One region of the Sinanaerobacter sp. ZZT-01 genome, then DNA from elsewhere that is predicted to be linked to it. Evidence: riboswitches for the same ligand, from Rfam matches in the RefSeq annotation. Region 1 holds a riboswitch; the other holds the start of a gene.
What was found. A riboswitch is a leader RNA that binds a small molecule or an ion and turns the genes downstream of it on or off. The one in region 1 is predicted to bind FMN.
Positions count from the first base shown of each region.

Region 2: another riboswitch for FMN. It lies ahead of ribD (bifunctional diaminohydroxyphosphoribosylaminopyrimidine deaminase/5-amino-6-(5-phosphoribosylamino)uracil reductase RibD); the one in region 1 lies ahead of U5921_RS04645 (ECF transporter S component).

Region 1 is NZ_CP141728.1:931,710-939,803, reverse strand. Features, by position in the region: gene gcvPA (aminomethyl-transferring glycine dehydrogenase subunit GcvPA) at 1-1,252, shown strand, start outside; gene gcvPB (aminomethyl-transferring glycine dehydrogenase subunit GcvPB) at 1,243-2,682, shown strand; gene sdaAB (L-serine ammonia-lyase, iron-sulfur-dependent subunit beta) at 2,743-3,411, shown strand; gene sdaAA (L-serine ammonia-lyase, iron-sulfur-dependent, subunit alpha) at 3,425-4,294, shown strand; gene lpdA (dihydrolipoyl dehydrogenase) at 4,330-5,736, shown strand; FMN riboswitch at 5,802-5,930, shown strand; gene U5921_RS04645 (ECF transporter S component) at 6,049-6,618, shown strand; gene U5921_RS04640 (DMT family transporter) at 6,790-7,752, shown strand; gene tsaE (tRNA (adenosine(37)-N6)-threonylcarbamoyltransferase complex ATPase subunit type 1 TsaE) at 7,749-8,094, shown strand, end outside.
Region 2 is NZ_CP141728.1:1,593,752-1,601,845, reverse strand. Features, by position in the region: gene U5921_RS07625 (LysM peptidoglycan-binding domain-containing protein) at 1-652, shown strand, start outside; gene U5921_RS07620 (hypothetical protein) at 862-1,107, opposite strand; gene ribE (6,7-dimethyl-8-ribityllumazine synthase) at 1,303-1,764, opposite strand; gene U5921_RS07610 (bifunctional 3,4-dihydroxy-2-butanone-4-phosphate synthase/GTP cyclohydrolase II) at 1,827-3,035, opposite strand; gene ribE (riboflavin synthase) at 3,142-3,798, opposite strand; gene ribD (bifunctional diaminohydroxyphosphoribosylaminopyrimidine deaminase/5-amino-6-(5-phosphoribosylamino)uracil reductase RibD) at 3,779-4,891, opposite strand; FMN riboswitch at 5,077-5,191, opposite strand; gene U5921_RS07595 (putative bacteriocin export ABC transporter) at 5,602-6,240, opposite strand; gene U5921_RS07590 (hypothetical protein) at 6,242-8,094, opposite strand, start outside.

The DNA.
Region 1 (8,094 bases):
CTTTTTTGAGCAGATACCGTATGAACTAAAACGAAAGGAACCACTCAATTTACCGGAGGGGCAAAGCGAGATGGAAGTGAGCCTGACAATGCAGGAACTTGCATCGAAGAATCGTATTTTCAAACATGTATTCCTCGGTGCTGGTGCTTATAGGCACTATATTCCGGCTCAGGTAAAATACATCACGGCAAAGGAGGAATTTTTAACTGCATACACTCCATATCAGGCTGAGATCAGTCAGGGGCTGCTGCAATCCATTTTTGAATATCAAACAATGATTTGCGAATTGACAGGGATGGATGTTTCCAATGCTTCCGTTTATGACGGTGCAACCGCTTCAGCAGAAGCGGTTGCAATGTGCAAGGAACGAAAAAGAGCGACAGCATTCATTTCAGAGTCGGTGGACCCGAAGACCCTGCAAGTCATTCGGACCTATTGTGAAGCAAACGGCATGGCAGTTCGTATGCTGCCGTTAAAGGATGGAAAAACCGATTTAGATATTTTAAAAGAGGAATTAAACGAAGAAGCTGCCTGTGTGCTGTTACAGCAGCCTAATTTCTTTGGATTGTTCGAGGATGCAGAACAAATAGGCTCAATTGTGCATGAAAAGGGTGCAAAGTTTATTATGAATGTGAACCCGATCGCACTGGGTCTTATGAAGACGCCGGCAGAATGTGGAGCGGATATTGCTGTGGGAGAAGGGCAGCCTTTGGGCATACCGCTTTCCTTTGGCGGACCTTATTTGGGATTTATGGCAGCGAAAAACTCGTTGATGCGGAAATTACCCGGCCGTATTGTAGGAGAGACGGTGGATGTTGATGGAAAGCGTGCATTTGTATTGACCTTACAGGCAAGAGAACAACACATACGAAGAGAGAAGGCTTCCAGTAATATTTGTTCCAATCAAGCGTTGTGTGCAATGACTGCCTCTGTGTATCTTTCAGTCTTAGGAAGCAGAGGACTGGCTGAAGTTGCAGAACAATGCTTCTCAAAGGCACATTATGCACTCGAACGGCTTTTAGAGATTAACGGGTTTGAACAAAAACATAAAGGTGAATTCTTTCATGAATTTGTTACCGTATCAGAAGTATCAGCTGATAAACTGCTTTCTGAGCTGGAAAAGTATGATATTTTAGGAGGCTTAGCGTTGTCTGAGCATGAGATTCTTTGGTGCGTAACAGAAAAAAATCGCAAGAAAGATATTGACTATTTGATCCATGCCATAAAGGAGGTGTGCGAAAAGTGCAGTTAATCTTTGAAAAAAGCAAAGAGGGAAGAGGCTGCGACATCCTTCCCAAAATGGATGTGATAAAGCAGGAATTTCCGAAAGAACATAGGAGAAGTGCTGTACCGAAGCTGCCGCAGATGGCAGAGGTGGATATCAGCCGTCACTATACCGAATTGGCGAAGTGTACGCATGGAGTGAACGATGGATTTTATCCGCTTGGTTCATGTACGATGAAATATAATCCACGAATCAATGAAGAAACAGCAGGATTAAAAGGCTTTACCCAATTACACCCCTTACAACCAGAACATACCGTACAAGGGGCTTTGGAAGTATTGACGCTTGCAGAAAAGTATCTTTGTGAAATTACAGGGATGGATGCGATGACCTTTCAGCCGTCTGCTGGTGCACATGGAGAATTTACAGGATTGCTCCTGATACGTGCATACCATAAGCATCGTGGAGAACTGGAAAAGAGACGAAAAATTATCGTGCCGGATGCAGCGCATGGAACCAACCCTGCCAGTGCAGTTATGGCAGGGTTTACCGTCGTGAATATTCCTTCCGATGAACAAGGCTTTGTGGATATTGAAGAATTGAAAGAAGTTTGCGGAGAGGATACCGCAGGCTTAATGCTGACAAACCCGAATACACTTGGTATTTTTGAGCAAAATATACTTGCAATTACTGAAATCGTACATCAAGCAGGTGGGCTCGTCTATTATGACGGGGCAAACCTCAATGCAATTATGGGGATTGCACGCCCCGGTGATATGGGCTTTGATGTCGTACATTTAAATTTACACAAGACGTTTTCAACACCGCATGGGGGTGGAGGGCCGGGAAGCGGCCCAGTTGGCTGCAAAGAAAGATTGATGCCGTTTCTTCCTCAGCCTGCAATAGTAAAGACAGGAGATAAATGTCAGCCTTTGGGTTGGGATCATCACGTTTCCAGTTCAATCGGTGCAGTGCGAAGTTTTCCTGGGAATTTTTTGGTAGTTGTAAAAGCATTGACTTATATTATGTCATTAGGTGGGAGCGGTATTCGGGAAGCTGCACAAAATGCAGTGCTGAATGCAAATTATATGATGCATGCACTCTCCGACTTATATCCGATGGCAGTTGAGCGGACATGTATGCATGAATTTGTAATGACACTTGAACAGAGTAAAAAAGAGAAAGATGTATCCGCTCTGGACATTGCAAAAGCATTGCTTGATTATGGCGTGCATCCGCCAACTATGTATTTTCCGTTGATTGTGCACGAAGCACTCATGGTTGAACCGACAGAAACGGAATCAAAAGATACGTTGGATGAAGCCATTCGTATTTTACGCGAGATTTATGAAACGGGGAGAAATCATCCCGATGAAATGCATCAAAAACCGCTTCATACACCAGTTCGCCGCCTAGACGAAGTAAACGCCGCACGTCATCCAAAGCTGAGATTTTAATAATAGGCAGAATCCAAAATAAAAGTCATGCTGAAGCAGCATAAAATAAGGAGAAAAAGATTGGATGTAAGTATTTTTGACGTGACAGGCCCGATTATGATTGGGCCGTCAAGTTCCCATACGGCAGGGGCGGCAAAGCTAGCCCGAATTGCCCGGCAAATTGTGGGAGTGCCTTTTACGCATGTTTCGTTCGGATTATACGGTTCTTTTGCTAAAACCTACCAAGGGCACGGTACAGATAAAGCGTTAGTAGCAGGCGCACTGGGACTGAGAGAAGATGATGAGCGATTGAGGGAAGCCTTTTATCTGGCGAAGAAAGAAGGCCTTACTTTTGACTTTTATGAAACTGATTTGGATGGAATGCATGAAAATTCTGTTAAAATAACATTTTTTCGGACAGATGGACTGAAAACGGAGATCATAGGCTCTTCAATCGGAGGAGGGCAGATTATCATTAAATATATTGACGGATTTGAAACGGAAGTAACAGCACAATCACCGACTTTGGTAATAAGGCAATATGACAGGAAAGGTGTTGTCAGCGATATTTCTGCTGTGCTTGCAAATAATAATATAAACATTGGTATTATGAAGCTTTCCCGCCTTGCAAAGGGGAAGGTTGCTTCTACCATTATTGAAACCGATGATATGATTCCATATAAAGTAGTAGAAAGCTTAGGACGTTTGGAAAATGTTATTTCTGTGAAAGCAATTGAAAGTTCCGTTTGAAGCGGGAGGTTTTATGTATAACAATATGCAAGAGCTTTTGGAGCTGTGTAAAGAAAAGAAATCATCGCTTTGGAAGGTCATTTTAGAGAACGAAAAGCAGATAAGTGAATGCACCGAGGAAGAAATTTGGAGCAATTTAAAAAGCCGCTATGCCGTCATGGAGGAAGCAGCAAAAAAGGCAAGAAAAGAACCGCTTTCTACAGCCGGAAATCTGATTTCAGGCGTAGCATTTAAGCAGCAATCTTATTCGGAAAAGAAGGGCACCATATGTGGTCCCTTTATCAATCGAGTGATGGCGTATGCGCTTTCTTGCAGCGAGGTCAATGCTGCTATGGGAAAAATTTGTGCGGCGCCGACTGCGGGTGCATGCGGAATTGTTCCGGCAGTATTGCTTGGCTTTGCCGAAGAGAAAAAATTAGAGCATGCTATTGTTTTACAAGGACTGATGACAGCTTCTGGGATTGGTGCGATTATAATGAAAAATGCGACCGTTTCCGGAGCGGAGGGCGGCTGTCAGGCAGAATGTGGTGTGGCAGCGGCAATGGCAGCGAGCGCCGCAGTTGAGATGAGCGGAGGCACGCCAGATCAGGCTCTACATGCATGCTCAATTGCCTTGATGAACATTACGGGACTTGTTTGTGATCCGGTTGCGGGGCTGGTACAGGTACCTTGTGCACAGAGAAATGCATCGCAGGCAGTCAATGCACTGCTCAGTGCGGATTTGGCACTGGGCGGTATGGAAAGTATCATTCCAGCCGATCAGGTGGTGGACGCCATGTACCGAGTAGGAAAATTACTTCCGTATCAGCTCAAGGAAACGGCATTAGGAGGATTGGCACAGACTTCACGAGGAAAAGAATTATTAAATGAAATTTTAAAATAAAAAAATGAAAGAAAGAAGAGAGGGGGAGCCGGCCTTTGGAACAAAATAAATATGATATTCTTATAATCGGCGGAGGACCGGGCGGCTACGAAGCTGCTTTTCGGGCATCTGAGCTTGGCTTGAAGACCGCTGTTGTAGAAAAAGAACAGATAGGAGGGACATGTTTGAATCATGGCTGCATTCCGACCAAAACACTCCTTCACGCAGCTAAATGGTATCGCAATGCAAAAGAGTTTGATGCGATTGGACTGCATGCAAACGATGTGAGATATGATTCAGAGAAAATGCATGAACGTAAGGAAGAGGTAATAAGAACTCTTCGTAACGGAATTCTTTCATCGTTTCACTCAAGAAAAATAGATTACTTGAATGGGACTGCAACGATAACGGGGAGACAGCAAGTAGAAATACAAGTCAATGAACAGGGTGAAGATCTGAACGCAGAGAAAAAAATTCTTTATGCTGAAAATCTTTTGATTGCAACAGGGGCAAAGACAGCGATTCCTCCGATATGCGGGATTGAGCTTCCGGGTGTATGTACCAGTGAGCAAATGCTTGAAAAGGAAATCTGCTCACAAAAAACACTCATCATTGGAGGTGGTGTGATCGGAATGGAATTCGCCACAATGCTGAGTGGATTTGGAAGCGAGGTCATTATAGTGGAGGCAGAAAAGCGCATCTTGCCTTTATTCGATCGTGAGATTGCACAGAAATTATCGGTTCACCTGAAAAAGAAGGGTATTCAAATCAAAGCAGGTGTACAGGTGGAAAAAATTCAGCAGATGAAAAAAGACGGAAAAGAGATTTTGCTTGTTCATACATCAGATGGACTTTCAACTGAGACCGAGACAGTACTTGTTTCTGTGGGACGAAAACCGAATATCGATGGACTTTTTTCTGAGTGCTTTATGCAGTCAGAGGGAGCTTCTTTAAAAATAGAAAAGGGGAGGCTGCTTGTAGACCAGAATTATGAAACTTCGATAGCCGGTATTTATGCGGCCGGTGATGTGACTGGCGGTGTTCAGCTTGCACATATGGCGGCTGCGGAAGGAATTTGTGCAGTAGAAAGCATCGCAAAGGTCAAACACAGTATGAATTTAGAGGCTGTACCTTCCTGTATTTACAGCGATCCGGAAATTGCGTCAGTCGGTATGACACCGGAGGAAGCAAAATCATGTGGTCTGCTTGTAAAAACAGGAAAATACTTAATGACAGCAAATGGAAAGGCTTTAATCGAAAATCAGCAAAGTGGCTTTATCCGAGTGCTCTATATGGAAGAAACAGGTGTTGTCATCGGCGCACAGATGATGTGTGAAAGGGCAACAGACCTGATTTCTGAACTGGCGACGGCTGTGGTCAATCAACTCACTGTGGAACAGCTTATTTCGGTAATTCGACCGCACCCAACTTTTTGTGAGGGAATTGGGCTCGCGATTCGATAAAAAATACATTTTATCTTTTCTTGACAAGAAACGATAAAATGAACTATAATAGATTGTTATTAAGATATCTGTTTCAGGGCGAGGTGTGATTCCTCACCGGCGGTGATGAGCATAGGCTATGAGTCCGCGAGCCGAAAGGCAGAGTTGGTTAGAACCCAATACCGACGGTATAGTCCGGATGAAAGAAACACGACTCATTTTTTGAATGGATGTGCGCGTTTGGCCTTGGATTTAATTCAAGGTCAATTTTAATTACCTGACAGATTCCTACATTGAAGCAGCTTAAATAAGAAAGCAGAGGGAGGAATCATTATGAAGGATTCACAGAAGAGCAACAATACGGTAAGAGGGCAATCTCAGAGAACAGCAAAGCTGGTGAAGATGGCGATGCTGGCAGCTATTTCACTGGCATTGGTTTTGATTGTACGCATTCCTTTTCCGCCGGCACCTTTTTTAGTGTATGACCCAGCGGATGTTCCTATTTTTATAGGGACCTTTGCGTTTGGACCAATGGCAGGTTTTATGATTACGGCAGCGGTGAGCTTTATCCAGGCATTTCCTTTGGGGGGGGATGGACCGATTGGATTTTGCATGCATCTGTTTGCAACGGGAAGTTTTGTATTGGTAGCCGGATTTCTTTATCAAAAAAATAAAACCAGAAAAGGCGCAATCCTTGCTTTGTTTAGCGGAGCCTTGATCATGACTGTGACTATGCTTTTATGGAATATTCTCATTACGCCGATTTATATGGGTGTCCCGCGAGACGTGGTAATGGGTATGATTGTGCCAATTGTATTGCCGTTCAACCTTCTCAAATCAGGGATTAATGCAGTGATTACTTTTGTCACGTATAAATCCATAGCGAAATTTTTGCATAGATAAGTAAAAAACAGATTGTTTTAAGACTGCCGGACAAAAATAACAATGGTTATTGCCGGCAGTTTTTTCATGAAATGGGAATGAATTTTTGCAGATTTCCATCGACAAAAAGTACATAAAAGTGATATGATAAATTGAATTGATTTCGGAATATAAGAAAGGGAAACGATCGCCATGAATCAGTCGGTAAAGGGTATGATCGCAGCAATTGCATCATCTACATTGTTTGGATTTAGTTTCTTATTTACAAAACAAATAACTGCAACCGTTTCAGCATTTTCTCTTTTAGGCTGGCGCTTTCTTCTTGCATTTTTAGCAATGAGCTTATGCATCGCAGTGGGGATATTTAAAGTAGATTTTAAGGGAAAAAACTTTAAACCGTTGTTATTAATGGCGGTTTTTCAGCCGGTTTTATATTTTACCGCTGAGACATTTGGAATTAGCTTGACAACGGCATCGGAGAGTGGAACGATTATTGCTTGCGTCCCGATTGTTACACTGTTAACTTCTATTTTGTTTTTAAAAAAATATCCATCTAAACTTCAAGTGATTGGGATTTTAATTTCTTTTGTGGGAATTCTATGGATGGTTCTTATAAAAGGAGCATCCGCAACCTGTAACTTAATCGGCTATTTGATTCTCTTTACCGCGGTTATATCTGCGGCGATGTTTACCGTATACTCGACGAAAGCAGAACAATTTTCAAGTGTTGAAAAAACTTATATTATGTCTTTTTTTGGAGCGGTAAGCTTCATCAGCTTTGCCTGCGTAGAACAGGCTTTAAATGGATCACTTTTTGACTTTTTTATGCTGCCGATTCGTAACCTGCAATTTTTACAAGCGATCCTTTATTTGAGCATCGGGTGTTCCGTCCTTGCTTTTATCTTGATGAATGCTGCGATTAAGAGCATCGGAGCAAACCGCATGACCTCTTTTGTTACGCTTACAACGGTTATTACCGTCATTGCCGGAGTTGTGCTTTTGAAGGAACCATTTTCTCATTTACAAGCTTTTGCGACATTCCTTGTTATAGTTGGTGTCTATTTGGCAAATCAGACACCAAAGGGTGCCTTGCCGGAAGAAGTTGTACAGAACTCTATAGAATTAGAGCCGCAGGAAGGAGAAGTATCTTTATGAATCAGGCAAAAAAGTGGATTATGAAAAGTGAAAAAGATACAGTGCAATTTGGTATAGCTCTTTCCAGTCAATTAAAAAAAGGAAGTATCGTAGCACTGATTGGAGATCTTGGTACGGGAAAAACGGCTTTAACGAAGGCAATTGCAGAGGGACTTGGAATAAAGGAAATGATTACAAGCCCGACTTTCAGCATTGTGCATGAATATTATGACGGAAGACTGCCTCTTTATCATTTTGATGTCTATCGCATCGGTGAGATCGAGGAAATGTATGAGATCGGATATGAAGAGTACTTTTACGGAGAAGGCGTTTGTGTTGTAGAATGGGCAGATATGATTCAAG
Region 2 (8,094 bases), 660 kb from region 1:
AGTTTCCAGGCAAAAGCCAATTTATATAGGCCAAATTATAAAAATTTTAGATTTACCGCCTGTTCCTGCTCAATTAGATACCATCATACAGAATGCAGAACTTATCGTCAATGATATCTATGGAATCAATTGGGCGGCTGCAAGCAATAAAGTAAATATAATAAAAACCAATATGGCTGCCGTAACACCACTGCTTCAGCAAGCTTCCGTCCCTGAAGAAATCATCGCTGGTATGAATGCTGCGATAGTCAGCCTGGAAGATCATGTGACACGTAAAAAACCTTATTCAGCCGTTGACGATGTCATCGATATTATTACGTATATGCCTGACATCCTAGATTATTTTAATGTCGGTTTCCCAACAGATGTCATTCGATTAAATTATCTAGTAAGGCAAATTGAAATGGATGTCGAAAGCAATAACTGGGAAGCGGCAAGTAATAACCTCGTAACCTTAAGAAACATTTGGGAAGGTCTCAAACCAAGTGTGTCAAATTTTGATATTGCCAATTTTGATTTAGTTTTAAACAATTTTTCTCAATCATTAGATAATAGAAATTATAGAAGCATTATACAAAATGCAAGAACATTATTAGAGAAGGTAGAAGCATTAGAAGAGAACTTAAAAGAAGCGAATGCATCATACTTTTAGAATTGTCTGCAATCAGCCGCTTATTCTATCCTTTTAAAACATAACGAACAAACCAATAAGCCCCTTCTATTGATTTACGTAAAGCTTATGCAAACTATAAAAGGGTTAAGAGCTTTTTATCGCCCTTAACCCTTCTGTTATCTTTCAATCTTTTAAATCAATTTCTAAAAATTTACGCAAAACTTGGGATTTTACCTTGCAAATGATCTCTACTTTTTTAATATTTCTTCAATTTTTTGAGTTAAGTTTTTTAGTTCAGCTTGCATTTCCATATTTTTCAGGATTAATTGATTAACTTGTTCTTGTATGTTTTGGTTATTTTTTTGAATGATTTGATCAATGGATTTATGGTTATTTTGATTATGACTACGTACTAGCTTCACAATCAAAACAGCTATACCTACCATTATAAAAATATTGAGAATCAGTGGAGTTAATAAAGTTAATACTTCCATTTATTCCTAAACCTTTCTTATCTTAAATCAAATAAGTTATTTTGGATTGATTACATAATAGTTTCAATTTTAACATATCAATAAAAAATAATATGAATTTATTAATAATATATACTTAACAATAGCAAAGAATCTTCCAAAGTGCAACTCTTTGGAAGATTCTTTGCTATAAGAGAAAAATAATTTTCATTTTGCTTAAAGTTGTTTAGATATATTTACCATTTCAATTGCAGATACTGCGCAATCAAACCCTTTATTTCCACTCTTCGTTCCGGCACGTTCGATCGCCTGTTCGATGGTATCTGTCGTCAACACTCCGAACAACACCGGGACCTGAGACTCGAGTCCAACTTGTGCAATTCCCTTTGAAACCTCTGCACAAACATAATCATAGTGCGAAGTTGCTCCCCGTATCACCGCTCCAAGGCAAATCACTGCATCATACTGCGCAGACTGTGCCATTTTTTTTGCCGCAAAGGGGATCTCGAATGCACCAGGCACCCACACTGCGGTAATATCCTCTTCTTGTACACCATGACGTACTAATCCATCTAGAGTTCCGCTTAAAAGTTTTCCAACAATAAATTCATTGAATCTTGCCGCTACAATTCCGATCTTAATCCCTTCGGCTACTACATTTCCCTGTATTACTTTCATTGTTTTTTTTTACATGGATTTTTTTTCCATGTATCTCCTTTCTTTTCTTTACTCTTTACAATTTATTTTCCGCAGCAGTGCAGCAAATGCCCCATTTTTTCCTTCTTTGTCTTTAAATAAAAAGCATCCTCTTTTTGTGCTTCCATCTCAATCGAAACGCGTTCAATAATTTCAATTCCAAATCCTTGAAGTCCATATATTTTGCTCGGGTTGTTCGTTAAAAGGCGCAGCTCTTTTACACCTAAATCTCGTAAAATTTGTGCTCCCGGCCAATATTCTCTCAGATCAGCTGCAAATCCCAGATCCAAATTTGCTTCCACCGTATCCCTTCCTTTATCCTGTAATTCATAGGCTCGTAGCTTATTGATCAATCCAATTCCACGTCCCTCCTGACGCATATAGAGAAGAATGCCTCGACCTTCCTTTGCAATCTGCTCCATTGCCGCCTCAAATTGCTGACCGCAATCACACCTCAAAGATCCAAATACATCACCGGTCAAGCATTCCGAATGAACACGGCAGAGGACGCCTTTTCCGTCTCCGATTTCTCCTTTTACCAATGCGACATGGTGTTCTCCATTTATCTTATTAACATATCCATAGACTGTAAATTCTCCATACTTTGTCGGCATTTTTGCACTGGCCTTCTTTTCAACCAGCTTTGTATAACGCTGCCGATATTCCTGCAGGTCTTTGATTGTAATAAACTTTAATCCGTGTTTTTCTGCCAACTCAATCAACTCAGGAGTCCGCATCATCGTCCCGTCCTCACGCATGATCTCACAGCAGAGTCCGCATTCCTTCAATCCAGCCAATTTTAGTAAATCAACCGTAGCTTCTGTATGTCCCTCTCGAACCAGAACGCCGCCTTCCCTCGCTGTCAGCGGAAACATATGGCCGGGCCGTCGAAAGTCCTGTGGTTTTGCCCCATCCTTTACACATTCCATTGCAGTCACCGAACGTTCCTGCGCAGAAATACCGGTTGTTGTAGAAATATGATCAATGGAAACAGTGAATGCTGTGCTGTGATTATCCGTATTTTCGCTCACCATTTGCGGAAAATCTAAATGCTCTGCCATTACTTGACTCATTGGCATACAAATCAATCCCTTTCCATAGGATGCCATGAAATTAACATTCTCCTGTGTTGCAAATTCTGCGGCGCAAATAAAATCTCCTTCATTCTCTCTTTCCGGATCATCAGTTACTAAAATAATTTTTCCGGCTTTCAAATCCTCAATCGCTTCTTCAATCGTATTAAATTGAAACATTTTTTCTTCCTATTTCCTTTCTATTTTGATGAGAAGCCTTCAATTCTCCATTTTTGAAGCTTCTCTTGCAGTTCCTCAGTGGATTGGTTTAAAATTTGTGATTGGTTTAAAATCCGTGACTCCTTAAAAACTCCGCCGTTAATTTCTTTTCTGCGTCATTCTTATGCGAATCTGCATTAAGATTTAAAAAACGTTCTACATACTTTCCAATTATGTCATTCTCCAAATTTACTTTTTCGCCGATTGCTCTTTCAAGCAGCGTTGTTTCTGAACCAGTGTGTGGAATAATGGAAACCCGAAACACATCTTCCTGTAAATCCGCTGCGGTCAAACTCACCCCATCAATGGCAACCGACCCTTTCTCTACGATGCATCGCATAATCTTCGGAGCTGCTTTTACCGTGATCCATACGGCATTTTCCTCCCGCTCTTTATGCGTGATTGTTCCTGTTCCATCAATGTGACCAGAAACAATATGCCCTCCAAATCGACCGTCTGCTGCCATCGCTCTTTCCAGATTAACTTTGTTGTTTACTTTAAGCTCTTCTAAGTTACTCCTACGGTAGGTTTCCGCCATGACATCCACAATAAATGTACTCCCGTTTAAGGCAGTCACCGTAAGGCAAACTCCGTTTACTGCAATGCTGTCTCCTATCTTCGTTCCTTCTAAAACCTTGCTCCCTCTTATCTTCATCTGTGCAGAATGGGCACCGGATTTTATTCCAAGGATCATACCAGTCTCTTCAACAATCCCAGTAAACATCTTGCTTTCCCTCCACTCTATATTCTAAGAATAAATCTTTTTCTATCCACTCGTTCTTTTCTAAGACAAAATTAAGACTTTCAGAAGGGAGAGCAACCCCTATACCTGTAATTGGTGTTTTTGCTTCCTTTCCTCCGAAAATTTTAGGTGCAATGTAAAGCATTACTTTTTGTGCAAGCTTCTCTTCTAGCACACTGCCATTTAAAAGAGCTCCACCCTCGATTAAAATGCTGTCTATCCCTTCCTCTGCCAGCTGTTTCCATAAAAATCGCAAATCTACTCTTCCGTGTCTGCAAGGTGTTTTTAGCAGTTGTACGCCGCGTACCTCCAGCTCTTTTTGCTGTTTTTCATCTTCACTGCAATGCGCTACAATAACAGGCGCCTCATCAATGGTTTTAATTAGCTGACAATCTAAAGGGAGCCGTAAATGGGAGTCACATACAACACGAATTGGATTTCTCCCATGCTCCATTCGACAGGTTAAAAGAGGATCGTCATTTAAGACGGTCTGTATCCCTACCATAATCGCGCGGTATTGGTGCCTCAAAGTATGCACATGTGCTCTTGCCTTCTCTCCCGTGATCCATTTGGATTCACCCGTTTTTGTTGCAATTTTACCGTCTAACGTCATTGCATACTTCAAAGCCGCATAGGGAAGTCCTGTTGTGATATATTGAAAAAAGATAGAATTCAAAGCATCACATTCTTCTCTAAGAAAGTCTTCTTCAATGGCAACTCCATGTTCTCTTAAGGTCTTAACTCCTTTTCCCGAAACCAATGCATTTGGATCTCTCGACCCAATTACAACACGACGTATTTTGGCTTCTAAAATGGCTTCTGTACAAGGCGGTGTCTTCCCATGATGGCAGCATGGTTCCAGCGTCACATAAAGATCTGCATTTTCAGGGTGTTCCTTGCAATTTAAAAGTGCATTTCGTTCTGCATGCAGTCCCCCATAAGATTCATGCCATCCTTCTCCGATGATTTTACCGTTTTTTACAACAACTGCTCCGACCAAAGGATTTGGATTGACATATCCCACGCCCTTCTTTGCCAATTCCATGGCTCTTCTCATGTAATCCGATTCATTCACAGTACCACTCCCTTACTCAAATGTACCTTGAATAAAAAAATCTCAGTATATCATCTTACTGTCCTATTTGTTGCTGCTCATTCAAATCTAGTAAAATGATTATGATCTAAATAAAAAAAGCCCTGAAATGAATTCATTTCAGAGCAAATCACACAAAAAACAATTGCAAAAATACCACAATCATTCTTACTCTTCTTTCATCCAGACTTTAACTGTCGGCTTCGGAATCTAACCGAATCTGCCTTGCGGCTCGTGGGCTGTACCACCGGTAGGGAATTGCACCCTGCCCTGAAGATTAATTTATCCAATATTTAATTTTCTATATGCCATTATATACTCACTGATTCAAAAAGAAAAGAGGATTTTTTTTAATTATATTTTACCTTTTATTTTGAAGAATGCATTGAAACAATACAATGAAGAAAAAACTATGGCAACGTGTATCCCAACATAAGCTAATCTTTTTTATTATTATTTCGTATGTAGACTTGAAGAGCCTTAATAAAATAAAGCAATGCGGTTATTTCCAGGACTCGCAAAATTATTATTGAACTCATGTTTAGTGCATACCCCAAAGTATTGATTATATTAATATCCAAAATAAGCCCTCCCTTTTTGACACTCTTTCTCCTTTTATTTCTATAGTGTATCATTTACCGTATGTTTTTAAAAGAGCTACTGCCTACATTAAAAAAATGTAAATATCAGTTTTAAAGTGTAATGTTTTTATCGCAGATTTTAGGGATTTCTAAATCGTGAGTAACAATAATAATCGTCTTCCCGTTTTCTCGCAGTTTTCTGAATAGCTTTAAAATCAAGTTTTTATTTTCCAAATCTAGAGAACCAGTTGGTTCATCAGCCAAAATCAACTCACATGGTTTAATAAAAACTCTGGCAACAGCAACTCTTTGCTGCTCTCCTCCGGAAAGCTCATAGATCTTTTTTCGTTCAAAATTTTCCAATCCCACTTCTGCTAATGCACCTTGAATGATGTCTTTCTTCGACTGTCCATTTTCAGGAGCGTATCTCAACGCAACTTTTAAATTTTCTTCTACTGTTTCGTCTTCAATCAACGCATAGTTTTGAAAAATATATCCCATATAATTTCTTCTTAATAAGAGGGCTTTCTTCCCACTGATATTAGAAATCACTTCATTATGAATCAGCAATTCACCCGAATCGTATTGATCTAATAACCCCAAAATGTTTAAAAGTGTACTTTTTCCTGAGCCGCTTTTTCCGGTAATCGATATAAATTCCTGCGGATCGGCAGAAAACGTAAAATTACTTAACACCGATTTTTCTCCGAAATTTTTATTCAGATTTCTTGTTTCAATAAGAGGCTGCATATTATTCTCCTTTCAAGACCTGTATCATATTAAATTTTTCTTTTCTTTGCAATATATAGCTTACAAGCAATATATGAAGAAGGATGAAAAGGAAATAAACGAGAAGCATCGGGGCAAAAAGATGCAAATTCATAATTCTCCTCTCAGCGATTTTCACAATGACCAAGCAAAGCACAGTCATTGCGAGATTTAAAACAGAGAACTTTACGAAAAAAGCACGGTGCCTTTCCCTAAAACTGAAACCCATAAATTTTAAAACTGCATTTTTACGCTTGTAGTTATCAAAGTAAATACTGACAAACGAAAAGAGCGCGAGAAATAGAAATACCAAATTCAAAAGCAGCGTAAAAATGCTGAATTGTGTTAAAAACAGCATATACTGTACATCCTCTTCATATCCCTCATATATAGATGCAAAATAATAGTCTACGTAATCATATCCATTTTCTTTAAAAAATTCATCGACATATGGCTTTAATTTTAAATAGTCCCGAATTTTTATTCCTTCGCCCCCCAAAATGGTAGGGATGTATGCATTTGAACCCATATTTCTGTCGTTTACCAGCATCAGAATCCCATTTTGAGGCGTATCGACATATCCGGCATAGGTAAATAGTTTTTGATCATTTTTTATGTATGTAACCGTTTCAACGATGTCAGGATTATTGAGATTCGCTTCATAGGAGTGATATTCCGTTCCTTCATCGGAAAGCCGTGAATTAATTATATCCTCCCCCAGATATTTACCATTCAGATGAAGCTCGTGAAGTTCTGGTTGAATTAAAGTAATATCACCTCTATACCGCTCCGGAACCAATACACTGATATTATTGTCATCCGATTCATCAAAATCTAAAATCCGCTTCCCGTTTACATCTAAAACCGCATTCTCTTTTAAGTAACTCTTGTTAATATAAATCAGGGGAATTTCCTGCTTATTCACTTCAATTATCTTTCGTTTATGGAACAAAATACCTCCTTCCTTATAAAAGTACTTCCAAAGCTCCGTAAGTTTTTTTTCAAACAAAGCACTTTCTTTTGTATCGTCAAGGATGTGTGAAGTTACGCTAGCATGCAGCGTCACTAAATCCTTGTTTTTCTCCCAGAGTTTTTGGGAGCTTCTTCGGTCTATGACATAGTCTGCACTTGTATACAGGACGCTCGATGAGAGCAGCACAAAGACCATAGATAAAGCTATAATACAAAAATTCAGCTTATTTGTTTCTTTTTTTGAGTGTTTCAGATACCGAATGATATCTTCTGCTTTAAATATCTGCAATAAAATTGCGGTAAATAAAGCCAGAAGCAGCATCAAAGCCACGCTGACGGCAAGGTTATAAAGTGTTAATTTTTTTAAAAACAGCAAAAGTGAATTTACGCTGTCAATATACCGACACACTATAAATACGCCGATTGAAAAAACATATGAGAAAAGAAGCGCAATGCCAATTGGCTTTAAGATGAACCGGCACCATAATTCTGAGAAAATCATTTGGTTGGAATAACCACATAGTTTTTTTATTGCAAAGCTGCGCTTCAGATGATTCATTCTATAAAGATAGGTAACCACAATGATGATGTTAAGTAATCCTACCAAGAAACCTAAATACCCTACTTGGAGGCTGCTGTAATTTTCCTCAACAACATTAAAAAGCCTCCTGTTTTCATATATTTCTACAGAATTACCGTATTTTAAATTAATATTGTCAATCTGCTCCGAAAAGAAGCTGATATCCTCCGTATAGATACTATACCGGCCCATTAGATGGACCTCATCCAGATCATCTAACGGATATACCTTGATTTTCTTATTGCTGAAAACATCAAAATGCGCATCGCTATCCGCTATTTCTT